2 regions of the Nocardioides marinquilinus genome follow, and region 1 is predicted to be linked to the other one. Evidence: predicted binding sites of a transcription regulator. Region 1 holds the regulator's gene; the other holds the start of a gene.
What was found. The regulator LexA, encoded in region 1, represses DNA repair genes until DNA is damaged. The targets are predictions, from matches to a motif close to TCGAACANNTGTTCGA.
Positions count from the first base shown of each region.

Region 2: ABEA04_RS08955 (HNH endonuclease signature motif containing protein) is a predicted target of LexA. The motif match lies at 1,642-1,657, and genes of this name have one in related genera.

Region 1 covers NZ_BAABKG010000002.1:397,378-401,530, reverse strand. Annotated here, with positions in the region: gene ABEA04_RS07920 (hypothetical protein) at 6-503, shown strand; gene ABEA04_RS07915 (LysM peptidoglycan-binding domain-containing protein) at 655-1,044, opposite strand; gene lexA (transcriptional repressor LexA) at 1,285-2,049, shown strand; gene ABEA04_RS07905 (alkaline phosphatase D family protein) at 2,167-3,891, shown strand; gene ABEA04_RS07900 (alkaline phosphatase family protein) at 3,891-4,153, shown strand, end outside.
Region 2 covers NZ_BAABKG010000002.1:612,569-616,721, reverse strand. Annotated here, with positions in the region: gene ABEA04_RS08965 (TIGR03557 family F420-dependent LLM class oxidoreductase) at 1-180, opposite strand, end outside; gene ABEA04_RS08960 (LuxR C-terminal-related transcriptional regulator) at 391-1,047, shown strand; gene ABEA04_RS08955 (HNH endonuclease signature motif containing protein) at 1,687-2,910, shown strand; gene typA (translational GTPase TypA) at 3,648-4,153, shown strand, end outside.

The sequences.
Region 1 (4,153 bases):
TCGCGGTGACGGAGGCCTCCGTCGACGGCGAGACCTACCGCACCACCTGCACCTGCACGTGCGGCTGGCGCGGGGAGTCCTCGGCCACCGGTGAGGCGCCGGCGCTGGCCGCGGCGGCCCGGGTGCGCGTCGACCACCTGCTCGACGCCCACCCCCGCCAGGCCCCCATCGGGTTCCTGCGGCCGCGGGCGGCGGCGCGCTATCGCCATCCCCGCTCGATCAGCGCACCCCACCAGCGGGGCAAGCGGGTGCAGCGCCACGTGGCCTGCGCCTGCGGGTGGACGGCGTCCGCGCGGGCCGGCAGCAACCGCGGCGCCGCGCGCGTGGCCCGGCGCCGCCACACCAACCACGTGACGCTGCAGACCGGCCGGACGCCGTTGCGCGACTACGCGGTGATGGTGGCCGTGGTGCTCGGCGCGGGTGCGGTGCTGGTGGCGATGTTCGCCGTGGCCATGCAGGCCAGCGGGGCCGAGCTCGGCGACCTCGCCTCGTTCCTGGAGTGAGCCGGGCCGGGGACGACCCGGGGACGAATGCGGGGCGGCGCCGTCTTCCCGCGGCGCCGCCCCGACTTCCCCGTGCCCGTCGTCCCCGGGGTCGAGGCGGGGACGACGGCGTGTGTGGCCCGGCCGGCAGGGAATCGCCGGCCGGGACGGCTCAGGAGGCCGGCACCTGCAGCCGCTGGCCGGCGGCGAGGCTCACCGAGTCGAGGTCGTTGAGCTCGACGAGGTGCTGCATGGTGTCGCGGACGTCGCCCTCGACCGCACCGTCGGCGACCAGCTCGGAGGCGAGGCCCCACAGGGTCTCGCCCGGCGCGACCACGACCGTCTCGGTGGCCTCGGGCTGCTCGGTGGCGACCGAGCCCGCGGCGAAGACCAGGCCGATGGCGGCCAGCGCCAGCAGGGTCGCGGCCACCACGGCGAGCCGGCCGCGCCGCGTGAGGCGGTAGACCGGAGCCGGCCGGGTGGGCCGGGTGGGCCGGGTGGAGCGGCTGGCCGGCACGGGGCGGGCGGTGGCGACCGGGCGGGTGGCGTAGGTGGTGCTCATCGGGACTCCTGGGGAAGGGGAAGGGCGTCGATGCGATGTCTAGCGGTGGCCACCGACAACGCCCGCGGACAGCGGGAGGCGGCGGCTTCGCTCACACGTTCGATCGAACACATGAGCGAGACTAGATCAGGTGTTCGAACGTCGCAACCCCTCGTCGTCCGGTCCCGCGGGCCACGACGGCGCGACACGCCGTTCGAACACGTGTTTGAACTCGGGGCGCTTCGGTGAGAACCTGACCGCATGCCGAAGTCCCCGTCCACCTCCTCCGGCCAGCCCGACCGGTCCGCCCCCTCCCGTCGCCGGCAGGTCGCCGAGCTGCCCGACGGCCCGGCCGACGCCACCGGCCTCACGCCGCGCCAGCAGCGGGTGCTGGGCACCATCAAGGACAGCATCGAGCAGCGCGGCTACCCGCCGAGCATGCGCGAGATCGGCGAGGCCGTCGGCCTCACCAGCACCTCCAGCGTCGCGCACCAGCTGCGGGTGCTGGAGTCCAAGGGCTTCCTCAAGCGCGACCACAACCGCCCCCGCGCCCTCGAGGTGTTCCTGCCCGAGGTGATGGCCGCACGCCGCACCCTCGGCCACGCCGACGAGACCGGCATCGACGAGACCGGCATCGGCGATGCCGTCCCGGCCCCCACGAACGTGCCGCTGCTCGGCCGCATCGCCGCCGGCGGGCCGATCCTGGCCGAGGAGCGCTACGACGACGTCTTCCCGCTGCCCAAGCAGCTGGTCGGCGAGGGCGAGCTGTTCCTGCTCGAGGTCTCCGGCGAGTCGATGGTCGACGCCGCGATCTGCCACGGCGACTACGTCGTCATCCGCAAGGAGCAGACCGCCCGCGACGGCGAGATCGTCGCGGCGCTGATCGACGGCGAGGCCACCGTCAAGACGCTGCAGCGCAAGGACGGGCACGTCTGGCTCATGCCGCACAACGCCGCCTTCGACCCGATCGACGGCACCGACGCCACCATCCTCGGCATCGTCACCGCGGTGCTGCGCAAGGTCTGAACCGCTCGAACGTGCGACCAGCACGGCCGACGCCCCGCGCCGACGTCCAGGTGAACACCGGACGACGGCTCGGGGCGTTCGCATGACCCGGGCGTGCTCCGGTCGTTGAATGCGGACGTGAGCCACCTCCCACCGCTCCCCCGCCTGCGCCGCCGGGCGGTGATCGCCGGTGGCGCCGCAGGCACCGTCGGCACCGTCGGCACCGTCGCCGCCAGCGGCGCCGTCGAGCCGCTCGACGCCGCCGCCCTCGAGCCGTCCCCCGAGGGACGCCGCCTGTTCCGCCACGGCGTCGCCTCCGGCGACCCGATGCCCACCCGCGTGGTGCTCTGGACGCGCGTCACCCCCACCGAGGCCAGCCGGCCCGGCTCGGGCCGCGGGCCGGTGGTCGAGGTGACGTGGGAGGTCGCCCGCGACGCCCGGTTCCGACGTGTCGTGCGCCGCGGCACCGTCACGACCGGTCCCGACCGCGACCACACCGTCAAGGTCGACGCCCGCGGGCTGCGTCCGGCGACGTCGTACCACTACCGCTTCACGCTGCGCGGCCACCACAGCCGCGTCGGCCGCACCCGCACCGCGCCCGGTGCCACCGCGACGCCGCGCCGCGTGCGCTTCGGCGTCGTCTCGTGCAGCAACTGGCAGGCCGGGTTCTTCGCCGCCTACCGCGGCCTGGCCCGCCGTGACGACCTGGACGCCGTGCTGCACCTCGGCGACTACCTCTACGAGTACGGCCCGGGCGGCTACGGCGAGGGGCCCGACGAGGTCGACGTCCGCCGCCACGACCCCGCGCACGAGATCGTGAGCCTGGCCGACTACCGGCGCCGGCACGCGCAGTACAAGACCGACCCCGACCTGCAGGACGCCCACGCCCGCCACCCCTGGATCGTCACCTGGGACGACCACGAGGTCGCCAACGACCAGTGGGCCGGCGGCGCGGAGAACCACCAGCCCGGCGAGGGCGGCTACCGCAGGCGCCGCGCCCACGCCCACCGCGCCTACGACGAGTGGATGCCGGTACGCCTCGACTCCACCGCGCGACTCGGCGACGGCACCCGGCTCTACCGGCGGCTGCGGTTCGGCCGCCTGGCCGAGATCAGCATGCTCGACCTGCGCACCTACCGCTCCGAGCAGGTCGAGACCGCCGCGCCGACGCCGGTGCCGGCCGCCGAGGCCGAGGTCAGCGACCCCGACCGCACCATCACCGGCACCGCGCAACGACGCTGGCTACAGCGCTCGCTGGCCCGGCGCGGCTCGCTGTGGAAGGTGGTCGGCAACCCGGTGATGGTCACGCCGGTGACCTTCGGCCAGCTGCCGCGCGAGATCACCGACGCCGTCAACGCCGCCACCGGCGTGGTGCCCGACGACGGCTTCCCCTACAACGTCGACCAATGGGACGGCTACACCGCCGACCGGCGCCGGGTGCTGCGCTTCATCGCCGACCACCAGGTGCAGAACGCGTTGTTCGTCACCGGCGACATCCACTCCGCGTGGGCGGCCGAGGTGCCCTTCGACGTCGGCGCCTACCCGCTGCGGGGCGCCGGCGCGGTCGAGTTCGTGTGCAGCTCGGTCACCTCGAACAACCTCAAGGACATCACCGGCTCTCCGCGCCGCACCACGAGCCTGGCGGTGGAGGCCGCCATCCTGGCCGAGAACCCGCACATCAAGTACCTCAACTTCGACGACCACGGGTTCTGCGTGCTCGACCTGACCGCGCGGCGGGCGCAGATGGACTGGTACGTCATCGGCGAGCGCTCCGACCGGCACACCCGCATCCGCCACGACCGCTCCTTCGCCACCCGCGTCGGCAGCAACCGGGTCGTCGAGGTCGACGGGCCGGTGCGCTGATGTGCGGCGAGACCCCCGGGGCGGGCCCGGGCGCGTTCGAGCGCGGCGCCGCCGACCTCGTCACCGGACGCCGCACCCTGCTGCAGGCGGGCGGCGCCGGCCTGGCGTTCTCCACCGCGGCGGCGCTGGCGCCCGCGCCGGCCTCCGCGGCCGCGCGCACCCGGCGCCGGGCCTACGTGCTCGTCGTCGACGGCTGCCTGCCCGGCGAGGTGGACGACGTCCACACACCGCACCTCGCGGCGCTGCGCGACGGCGGACTGCA
Region 2 (4,153 bases), 220 kb from region 1:
GTGCGCGACGGCACCGAGCGTCGTCCAGGCGTTCGGGGCGTGGCCCTGCTCGGTCAGCCAGGGCGAGAAGTGGTCGCTGGAGACCTCGAAGTCGAAGCCGGCGTCCTCGGCCTGCTGGGCGTAGCGCACCAGCTCGCGCGGGCCGGACTGCTCGGTCATGAGGGTGTAGCCGAAGCGCATGGGGGCTCCTTGGTCGAGGGCGCGGGAGATGGTCTGAGGCTCCACCGCCCGGGGGGCCGGGCGGAGGAGCCTCAGGCTGGGGACGGTGACCGAGAACGCACGCGCCAGTGCCACCGATGCGACGAACGTAGCCACGGGCTCGGAGCGACTCGTTCACCCTCAGGGTTGATTGGGACCACCTCGACGGACGGAACCTGGTTGGATCGCGCCATGCAGGAGCGTGCACCGGTGCGCATCGCCGTTCTCAACGACTATGACATCGTCGTGGCCGGGGTCGCGGCCGTGCTGCGCCCGTTCTCCGACCGCGTCGAGGTCGTCGACCTCGCCGCCGGCGGGGCCGAGCGCATCCGCCTCGACGAGGCCGAGCTCGACCTGGTGCTCTACGACACGTTCGGCAAGAGCCAGGGCGGCGCGCTGAACATCGCCGGGATGACGAGCAAGCGCATCCGCGTCGTCGTCTTCAGCTGGAACACCGACCCGGCCCTCGTCGCCGCCAGCCTCGAGGCCGGCGCCGCGGGCTACGTCTCCAAGAGCGCCACCGCAGACGAGCTGGTCTCGGCCATCGAGCGCATCGCGACCGGCCAGCGCGTCGTCCCCGACGGCACCGACGGCCGCGACGGCTTCGACGGCTTCAACGCCTTCGGCCGCTGGCCCGGCGACGAGCACGGCCTCAGCCCCCGCGAGGCCGAGGTGCTCGCCCTGATCTGCCAGGGCCTCAGCAACGAGGAGATCGGCCAGCGCGCCTTCATCGGCGTCAACACCGTCAAGACCCACATCCGCACGCTCTACCGCAAGATCAACGTCTCCAGCCGCACCCAGGCCGTCGTCTGGGGCCACGCCCACGGCTTCCAGCCCGAGAAGGACTGAGCCTAACGAAGGGCTCGCACGCCGACGCCGGTGGTTGAGCAGCGAGCAGCCCAACCCGACCTCACGTGCCCTGAGCTTGTCGAGGGCCCCCCGCCGGTGGTTGAGCAGCGAGCCCCAGCGAGCGTCGTCGAAACCACCGGCCGTCACGCAGACGTTCGCGCACGACGTCCCTTCGACGAGCTCAGGGTCCGTCGGGGTGCGTTCGCACGAGCACTGCGCAGGCCTTCACGATGGTCGAGGTGCGAGGAGCCCCGGCGACGAGCCTCGAGACCACCGGCCCGTCGAGGCCAACCTGCCTACACGGACCCTGAGCTCGTCGAAGGGCTCGGACGCCGCAACCGGTGGTTGAGCAGCGAGCCCCAGCGAGCGTCGTCGAAACCACCGGCCCCCCACGCAGACGTCCGCGCGCGACGTCCCTTCGACGAGCTCAGGATCCGTCGGGGTGCGTACGGGCGAGCATCGCGCAGGCCTTCACGATGGTCGAGGTGCGAGGAGCCCTGGCGACGAGCCTCGAGACCACCGGCCCGCCAAGGCCAGCCCGACCCCACGGACCCTGAGCCTGTCGAAGGGCACCCCAGCGATCTCCACAGGCCATCGAACACCTCAGCGGTTGTCAGTGGTCAGCGATAGAATCGGCCTATGCCGACCACCACCCAGACCCCCCGCCTCAGCAGCGACCCGCTGTTCGACGCGGTCGAGTCCGTGGTGGCCGAGCAGGGCCGGGTGGACGTCGCCAAGCTCCGCGCCGTGCTCGCGTGGGCGGCCGGTCACGTGGTGGACGACCCGGACTACGTCGCCGACGCCCTCGCCGATCCGGGCCTCGAGGTCGCCGGCCCCGGCGCACCGGTCGTCCACGAATGGGCCGCGCTCGACCTCGCTGCCGTCATGGGCGTCTCCACCGACTCCGGGCTGCGCTACCTCGGTCACGCCCTCGAGCTGCGGCACCGACTCCCGCGCTTGTTCGCTCGGGTCATTGGTGGCGAGGTTCCGGTCTGGCGGGCGTTCCGGGTCGCCGAGCACACCGTGATCCTCAGCAAAGTCGGCGCCGCGTTCGTCGACCAGGCGTTGGCGCCGTTCGCCCATGACCTGTCGCTGGCCCAGATCGAACGGACGACGGCCGCCGCGATCGCCCGGTTCGACCCCGCCGAAGCCGAACGTCGCCGGGTCGAAGCAGCCGAACGCCGGGGTGTCGACATCCGGTTGAACGGGCTCGACGTCCCGATCAACGGCACCGTCGAGATCGCCGCCACGGTGGACGTCGCCGACGCGGTCGACCTCGAAGCCGCCGTCCGGGCCGGCGCCCAGAAGCTCGCCGACCTCGGCTCGACCGAGACCCTCGACGTCCGCCGCTCGCAAGCGCTCGGCGAGATGGCCCGCGCCCAGCTCGCCCTCGACCTCGACCTCGAGCCCGGCGCCGGTCGTGGGGTCACGCTCTACGCACACCTCGACGGCAGCGACGTCGCAACCCTCGACAACACCCAGACACCCGTGCTCATCGAGCAGATCCGCGAGTGGTGTGCGGCAGCCGGCACCAAGGTCACTATGCGACCGGTCGTCGACCTGAACGTCGAGAAGTCCAGCGACGCCTACCGCCCCAGCCCGACCGTCGCCGAGCACGTGCTGCTCCGCGACCGCCACTGCGTCTTCCCACGCTGCACCCGACGACGCGTCGACCTCGACCACATCCACCCGTACGAGTCCGGGGGCCCGACCTCGACGTCCAACCTCGCGCCGTTGTGCCGACGGCACCACCGCGCCAAGACGTTCAGCCGCTGGCGCTACGAGCCCATCGAGCCCGGTCTCTACGAGTGGACCAGCCCCACCGGTCGCGTCTTCACCGTCGACCGACGCCGACGACCCTGACCGCCCCACACCCCGCCCCGGCGGGGCTATCGGCATGCGTTAGGGCCCTTCGACAAGCTCAGGGTCCGTGTGGGCGCGTTCACGTTGACCGTTGCGCGGTCTCGACGACGGCCTCGCGCAGACGCTCGGCTGCCGGTGGTTGAGCAGCGAGGCCCAGCGAGCGTCGTCGAAACCACCGGCCCTCCACGCGGAGGTTCGCTCGGGGCGCCCTTCGACGAGCTCAGGGTCCGTACGGGCGCGTTCGCGTTGACCTTCCGGGGTCTCAACGACGGCCTCGCGCAGACGCTCGGCCTGCTCGACCACCGGTGTCCTTCACCAGGGCGGGGTCTCGAGGCTCGGCCGTGGCCGGCCTCGCACCTCGACCACCGCCAGGCCGACTCCGGTGGTCGAGCAGCGAGCCCTTGGCGAGCGTCGTCGAAACCACCGGCCCACCACGCAGACGTTCGCCCACGACGTCCCTTCGACAAGCTCAGGGTCCGTACGGGCGCGTTCGCGTGAACCGTGCGAGGTCTCGAGGCTCGGCCGTGGCCGGCCTCGCAACTCGACCACCGTCAGGCCGACTCCGGTGGTTGAGCAGCGAGCCCTCGGCGAGCGTCGTCGAAACCACCGGCCTGCCTGCCACGCAGACGTTCATGGGGTCGAGGCGGGGGCCGAGCGCCGGGCACGTGAGGACGGCCACCCCGTGACGGGGTGCGCGGAATCGGCGTCCGGCGTCCGCCCCCATACGCTGGATCATCGTGCCCACCGCCACCCGCTCCGACGTGCGCAACGTCGCGATCGTCGCCCACGTCGACCACGGCAAGACCACGCTGGTCGACGCGATGCTCCGCCAGGCCGGCGCCTTCACCGCCCACCAGGCCGAGAGCGTCGCCGAGCGGGTCATGGACTCCGGCGACCTCGAGCGGGAGAAGGGCATCACGATCCTGGCCAAGAACACCGCGGTGCACTACGAGCGCGGTGACGAGCCGATCACCATCAACATCATCGACACCCCCGGCCACGCCGACTTCGGCGGCGAGGTCGAGCGCGGCCTGTCGATGGTCGACGGCATCGTGCTGCTCGTCGACGCCAGCGAGGGCCCGCTCCCCCAGACCCGGTTCGTGCTGCGCAAGGCGCTGAACGCCGACATGCCCGTCGTCCTCGTGGTCAACAAGACCGACCGCTCCGACGCGCGCATCGGCGAGGTCGTCGATGAGACCTACGAGCTGTTCCTCGACCTGCTCGACGAGTCCCACAGCCAGGA